DNA from 2 places in the Streptomyces sp. NBC_01707 genome. Region 2 is predicted to be linked to the other one. Evidence: predicted binding sites of a transcription regulator. Region 2 holds the regulator's gene; the other holds the start of a gene.
The links. The regulator HrcA, encoded in region 2, represses chaperone genes, less so after heat shock. The targets are predictions, from matches to a motif close to TTNGCACTCNGNNNNNCNGAGTGCNAA.
Positions count from the first base shown of each region.

Region 1: the regulator HrcA is predicted to act here: its motif matches at 1,893-1,919, upstream of groES (co-chaperone GroES).

Region 1 is NZ_CP109190.1:4,422,516-4,425,921, reverse strand. It holds gene OG963_RS19765 (class I SAM-dependent methyltransferase) at 1-1,221, opposite strand, end outside; gene OG963_RS19760 (hypothetical protein) at 1,390-1,770, shown strand; gene groES (co-chaperone GroES) at 2,081-2,389, shown strand; gene groL (chaperonin GroEL) at 2,489-3,406, shown strand, end outside.
Region 2 is NZ_CP109190.1:6,687,813-6,691,218, forward strand. It holds gene OG963_RS29935 (DUF3097 domain-containing protein) at 1-304, opposite strand, end outside; gene OG963_RS29940 (MBL fold metallo-hydrolase) at 330-1,052, opposite strand; gene hrcA (heat-inducible transcriptional repressor HrcA) at 1,244-2,260, shown strand; gene dnaJ (molecular chaperone DnaJ) at 2,261-3,397, shown strand.

The DNA.
Region 1 (3,406 bases), 2.3 Mb from region 2:
CTTCTTGACGGTCAGTACGCCGACCTTCCGCTCCCGCAGCAGCGCCTTCAGCTTCTTCATGTTGAACGGCAGCCGGTCGGTGATCTCGTACGCGGCGGTGTACGGGGAGTCGTACGGCTCGTCGCTCGTGACGTACGCGATCGTCTCGTCGATCAGCCGGCCGCCCGACCGCCCCACGATGTCGGCGACCAGATGCGCACGGATGACGGCACCGTCCGGCTCGTACAGATAGCGGCCGACCGGACCGACGGGCGGAGCGGGCAGCGCGGCCGGAGCCGACAGGGTCGCGCCGGCCGGGAGCAGCGTGGCGCGGTACGAGCCGGCCGCGAACCCTTCGCCGAACCAGAGCACCGCCTCCTTCACATCGCCGCCGTCCGAGATCCACTCGGCCTCCGCCTGCGCCGGGACCGCCTCGTGAGGGATGCCGGGGGCGATCTTCAGCGCGGCGCGAGGGGCCTTCAGCGCGGTGCCGGTCGCCCAGGAGAGCGGCGGCGAGTATGCCTCCGGGTCGAAGATCCTGCCGCGCCCGCCGCGCCGGGCCGGGTCGACGAAGACGGCGTCGTAGGCGGCGGTGTCGATCTCGGTGACATCGGCGCACCGCACCTCGATCAGGGCGTCCAGTCCGAGCGCGGCGGCGTTGGCGCGGGCGACCTCGGCGGTCAGCGGGTCGCGGTCCACGGCGAGGACGGAGATGCCCGCGCGGGCGAGCGCGATGGCGTCACCACCGATCCCGCAGCAGAGATCGGCGACGCTGCGGACGCCGGCCGCGGCGAACCGGCCGGCCCGGTACGTGGCGACCGACGTACGGGTCGCCTGCTCGACACCGTTCGGCGTGAAGAACATCCGGTACGCGTCCTCGGCGCCGAACTTCGCCACCGCCCGCTGCCGCAGCCGCGCCTGCCCCAGTGCCGCCGAAACCAGGGCGGCCGGGTGGCTGCGGCGCAGCCGGGTCGCGGTGGCGAGCTCCTGTGCGGGGTCGTAGGACCGCAGCTCGGTCAGGAGCGCCGTGCCCTCCGGCGCGCGCAGTGCCGTGAAGGCGGCGAGCGGGTCGTCGAGCGGGTCGGCGGCACCGGAGGGGTCGCTCGGTTCGGGCGGGTCTGTCGGGCCGGTCGGGGCGAAGGCGTTCACCGGCCCATTGTGAGCCAGCCGGGGGACCGCTCGGGGGCCGGCGGCGGTGTCAGGGCGAGTGATCGTTCGACTGCTGTCACTATCCGAAATCATGTGGTCTTACGACAAAAGGAAGAATTTGCCATGACGTGGCGGAGGCCGGGCTCGATCCGTCGCGGCCGGGGTGACCTGCGGGCGGAGGCCGGGATGCGAGGCTCCCTGCGTGGTCGTGAAGACCATCCTGGACGACGGGTGCGCCGTGGCACGGCCGGAGGGCCACGTATGGGCCGGGCGCGGCGGCTGCTCGCCGGACTGCTGGCGGCCGGTGCGCTCCTGACCGCCACTGCCGGGTGCGCGCAGTCGGTCGACCCGATCGAACGGCTGGGCCGGAAGGCCGCACAGAAGGTGCAGGGCCCGCACCGCGCACCGGCGGCGGGGCCCGAGGGGGTGTCGGAGTCAGGGGCGAAGGCGGGCGCGCGGCGTGATCACGGGGCGCCCGGGTCGTGGGCCGTCACCGCCTGCGGGCGGCGGGACCGGCCGCAGGAGTCCGCGGACTCCCGGCCGTCGCCACCGCCGCGGCACCGGTGGCCGGACCGGCCGGAGTCGTACGACGCCGTGGACCCCGACGTCATGGACTCCGGCGACGGGTGCGAGCGGCGGTAGCCGCGTGCCCGCGGGCTTCGCGCGCCCATGAACTTCACCCCGCGGACCTCACCGAGGGCGCATGCTCCGGCCCCCGCACCGCGGGAACCTGGCCTGGGCTGCCGCGCCACGACCGCACGTAATTGGCACTCCGCTTGACCGAGTGCTAATCGCGGTCATAGTCTCGGCTCTGGCACTCCCCAGTGGAGAGTGCCAGCAGTACTGTGCGACTGGCAGGTCCGGCACCCGCGACGACGGATCCACCTGGTCGCCACCCCAGACAGTTAACCCCGCAGTTAACCCCGAGATCTCCGAAGGGGGAGGCCGGATCGTGACGACCACCAGCTCCAAGGTTGCCATCAAGCCGCTTGAGGACCGCATTGTGGTCCAGCCGCTCGACGCCGAGCAGACCACGGCCTCTGGCCTGGTCATCCCGGACACCGCCAAGGAGAAGCCCCAGGAGGGCGTCGTCCTGGCCGTGGGCCCGGGTCGCTTCGAGAACGGCGAGCGTCTTCCGCTCGACGTCAACACCGGTGACATCGTGCTCTACAGCAAGTACGGCGGCACCGAGGTGAAGTACAACGGCGAGGAGTACCTCGTCCTCTCGGCTCGCGACGTGCTCGCGATCGTCGAGAAGTAATTCACCCACGTTTGCTTCTGTTCTGCGCCCCTGGCCCCCTGCGAAATAACTAGCCGGCGGTCGGGGGCGCAGTTCGTTTGAGAGGACAGCTCAGCTCCCATGGCGAAGATTCTGAAGTTCGACGAGGACGCCCGTCGCGCCCTTGAGCGTGGCGTCAACAAGCTTGCCGACACGGTGAAGGTGACGATCGGCCCCAAGGGCCGCAACGTCGTCATCGACAAGAAGTTCGGCGCTCCCACCATCACCAACGACGGTGTCACCATCGCGCGCGAGGTCGAGCTCGACGACCCGTACGAGAACCTCGGTGCCCAGCTGGTGAAGGAGGTGGCGACCAAGACCAACGACGTAGCGGGTGACGGCACCACCACCGCCACCGTGCTCGCCCAGGCGCTCGTCCGCGAGGGCCTGCGCAACGTTGCCGCGGGCGCGTCCCCGGCCGCCCTGAAGAAGGGCATCGACGCCGCGGTCAAGGCCGTGTCCGAGGAGCTCCTCGCGACCGCCCGACCGATCGACGACAAGTCCGACATCGCCGCTGTGGCCGCGCTCTCCGCGCAGGACTCGCAGGTCGGCGAGCTCATCGCGGACGCGATGGACAAGGTCGGCAAGGACGGTGTCATCACCGTCGAGGAGTCCAACACCTTCGGTCTGGACCTCGAGTTCACCGAGGGCATGGCCTTCGACAAGGGTTACCTGTCCCCGTACATGGTGACCGACCAGGAGCGTATGGAGGCCGTCCTCGACGACCCGTACATCCTGATCCACCAGGGCAAGATCGGCTCGATCCAGGAGCTGCTCCCGCTGCTGGAGAAGGTCATCCAGGCCGGTGGCTCCAAGCCGCTGCTGATCATCGCCGAGGACGTCGAGGGCGAGGCCCTGTCGACCCTGGTCGTCAACAAGATCCGTGGCACCTTCAACGCCGTCGCGGTGAAGGCCCCGGGCTTCGGTGACCGCCGCAAGGCCATGCTCGGCGACATCGCCACCCTCACCGGTGCGACCGTCATCGCCGAGGAGGTCGGC
Region 2 (3,406 bases):
GGACGGCGAGCGAGCCGGAGGCCGTGCGGGCGGGGCGTACGGGACCGGGCGCCGACGGGCGTACGAGGGTGACGACCCGGCCCTCCAGCAGGAAGCCGCGAGGTTCCATCGGGAACACCCGTTGCTTGCCGAAACGGTCCTCCAGGGTCACCGTCGGGCCCTGAGCCGTCCTCTCGCAGCGGATCACGGCACCGCAGAAGCCGCTGGAGACCTCCTCCACGACCAGATCGGGCTCGGCGGGGACCTCGGGAACGGGGGCGGACTTCTTCCACGGTGGGGTCAGATCCGGGTGGTAGCTGCGCATCGGACGACGATAGGACGGGAACGGCTCACGACACGCCGAACGCAGTGGACAGTTGGTCGCGTTGCGCGCGTACGAACGAGGCGTCCACGAGCGCACCGTGCCCCGGCACGTACACCGCGTCCTCGCCGCCCAGCGCCAGCAGCCGGTCCAGTGCGGCCGGCCAGCGCGACGGGATCGCGTCCGGGCCCGCCTGCGGTTCGCCGGACTCCTCGACCAGGTCGCCGCAGAGCACGACGGCGGGGGAACCGGGCACCAGGACCGCGAGATCGTGGCCGCTGTGGCCGGGGCCCACGTTCGCCAGCAGCACCTGGCGGCCGCCGCCCAGGTCGAGGGTCCACTCGTCGTGCACCTGGTGGTGCGGTGCCACCAGCACATCGGCCGCCTGCGCCGCGTCCGCCTCGGGCACCCCGTGGCGCACGGCGTCCGTGCGCAGCTCGTCCGCTCCGCGGGCCAGGAGATCCGTCACTCCGACCGCCCCGTACACCTCGGCCCCGGAGAAGGCCGCGGTACCGAGCACATGGTCGAAGTGGGGGTGGCTGAGTGCGATATGCGTCACCCTCCGGCCGATCAGCGCCTCCACCTGGGCCCGTACCTCCGCGCCCTCGCGCAGCGTCGATCCGGTGTCGAAGAGCAGCGCCCCGTCCGCTCCGACCACCAGTGCGACCGTCGCGTCCCACCCGGGAAGCCGCCGTCGGCCCACACCGTTGCCGAGTCGCTCCCAGCCGAACTCTTCCCAAGAGGCGTCCATGCGGCGACGCTATCGGCAACGACCTGCGCAGTCTCGGGGTAGCGTGGCCGGTCGCCCTTGCTAGGGCCCTACCCGGCCGCCGTACACTGGCGGGGGATTACTGGCACTCGTACGCATCGAGTGCCAGGGCTCTTCGAGGAACGACGGAAACGACCGGGATCCACCGAGTGACACAGCTGGAGGTGTGCGCCATGCTCAGCGAACGCAGACTCGAAGTGCTGCGCGCCATCGTCCAGGACTATGTCGGCACCGAGGAGCCCGTCGGTTCCAAGGCGCTCACCGAGCGGCACAAGCTGGGGGTCTCCCCGGCCACGGTCCGCAACGACATGGCAGTGCTGGAGGACGAGGGCTTCATCGCCCAGCCCCACACCAGCGCGGGGCGCATCCCGACGGACAAGGGCTACCGGCTCTTCGTCGACAAGCTCGCGGGGGTCAAGCCCCTGTCGTCGCCGGAGCGCAGGGCCATTCAGAACTTCCTCGACGGCGCGGTCGACCTCGACGACGTCGTGGGCCGCACCGTACGGCTGCTCGCGCAGCTGACCCGGCAGGTCGCCGTCGTGCAGTACCCCTCGCTGACCCGGTCGACGGTGCGGCATGTGGAGCTGCTGTCGCTGGCGCCCGCCCGGCTGATGCTCGTGCTGATCACGGACACCGGCCGGGTCGAGCAGCGCATGATCGACTGCCCCGCGCCGTTCGGTGAGACTTCTCTCGCCGATCTGCGGGCCCGGCTCAACAGCCGGGTCGTCGGACGCCGTTTCGCGGACGTCCCGCAGCTGGTGCAGGATCTGCCGGAATCCTTCGAGAGCGAGGACCGGGGAACCGTGTCCACCGTGCTCTCGATCCTGCTCGAAACCCTCGTCGAGGAGACGGAGGAGCGGCTGATGATCGGCGGCACCTCCAACCTCACCCGCTTCGGGCACGACTTCCCCCTGATGATCCGGCCCGTGCTGGAGGCGTTGGAGGAGCAGGTCGTGCTGCTGAAGCTGCTCGGCGAGGCCAAGGACTCGGGCATGACCGTACGTATCGGGCACGAGAACGCCCACGAGGGGCTCAACTCCACGTCCGTCGTCGCGGTCGGCTACGGTTCGGGCGACGAGGCAGTCGCCAAACTCGGCGTGGTCGGACCGACCCGCATGGACTACCCCGGAACGATGGGAGCGGTACGCGCAGTGGCACGTTACGTCGGACAGATCCTGGCGGAGTCGTAAGTGGCCACGGACTACTACGCCGTACTCGGCGTGCGCCGCGACGCATCTCAGGACGAGATCAAGAAGGCCTTCCGGCGGCTCGCACGCGAGCTGCATCCGGATGTCAACCCCGATCCGAAGACCCAGGAGCGGTTCAAGGAGATCAACGCCGCCTACGAGGTGTTGTCGGACCCGCAGAAGAAGCAGGTCTACGACCTCGGCGGCGACCCGCTGTCCGCTTCCGGCGGCGGTGGCGCGGGCGGATTCGGACAGGGTGGCTTCGGCAACTTCTCCGACATCATGGACGCGTTCTTCGGTACGGCGTCGCAGCGCGGACCCCGTTCGCGCACCCGGCGCGGCCAGGACGCGATGATCCGGCTGGAGATCGATCTCGGCGAGGCCGCGTTCGGCACCACCAAGGACATCCAGGTCGACACGGCCGTCGTCTGTACGACCTGCAGCGGCGAGGGCGCCGCACCCGGCACCTCCGCCCAGACCTGTGACATGTGCCGCGGTCGCGGTGAGGTCTCCCAGGTCACCCGGTCGTTCCTCGGCCAGGTCATGACCTCGCGGCCCTGCCCGCAGTGCCAGGGCTTCGGTACGGTCGTGCCGACCCCGTGCCCGGAGTGCGCCGGTGACGGCCGCATCCGTTCGCGGCGCACGCTCACCGTGAAGATCCCCGCCGGTGTCGACAACGGCACCCGCATCCAGCTCGCGGGCGAGGGCGAGGTCGGCCCCGGCGGCGGACCGGCCGGCGACCTGTACGTCGAGATCCACGAGCTGCCGCACGCGGTGTTCCAGCGCCGCGGCGACGATCTGCACTGCACCGTCACGATCCCCATGACGGCGGGCGCGCTCGGCACCAAGGTGCCGTTGGAGACGCTCGACGGACTGGAGGAGGTCGACATCCGGCCGGGCACCCAGTCCGGTCAGTCGGTCCCGCTGCACGGCCGTGGCATCACCCACCTGCGTGGTGGCGGGCGCGGCGATCTGATCGTGCACGTCGAGGTGATGACCCCGTCGAAGCTGGACCCGGAGCAGGAGCGACTGCTGCGCGAGCTCGCGAAGCTGCGCGGCGAGGAGCGGCCCACCGGTCAGTTCCAGCCGGGACAGCAGGGGTTGTTCTCCCGGCTCAAGGACGCGTTCAACGGCCGCTGAGTGCCGTCC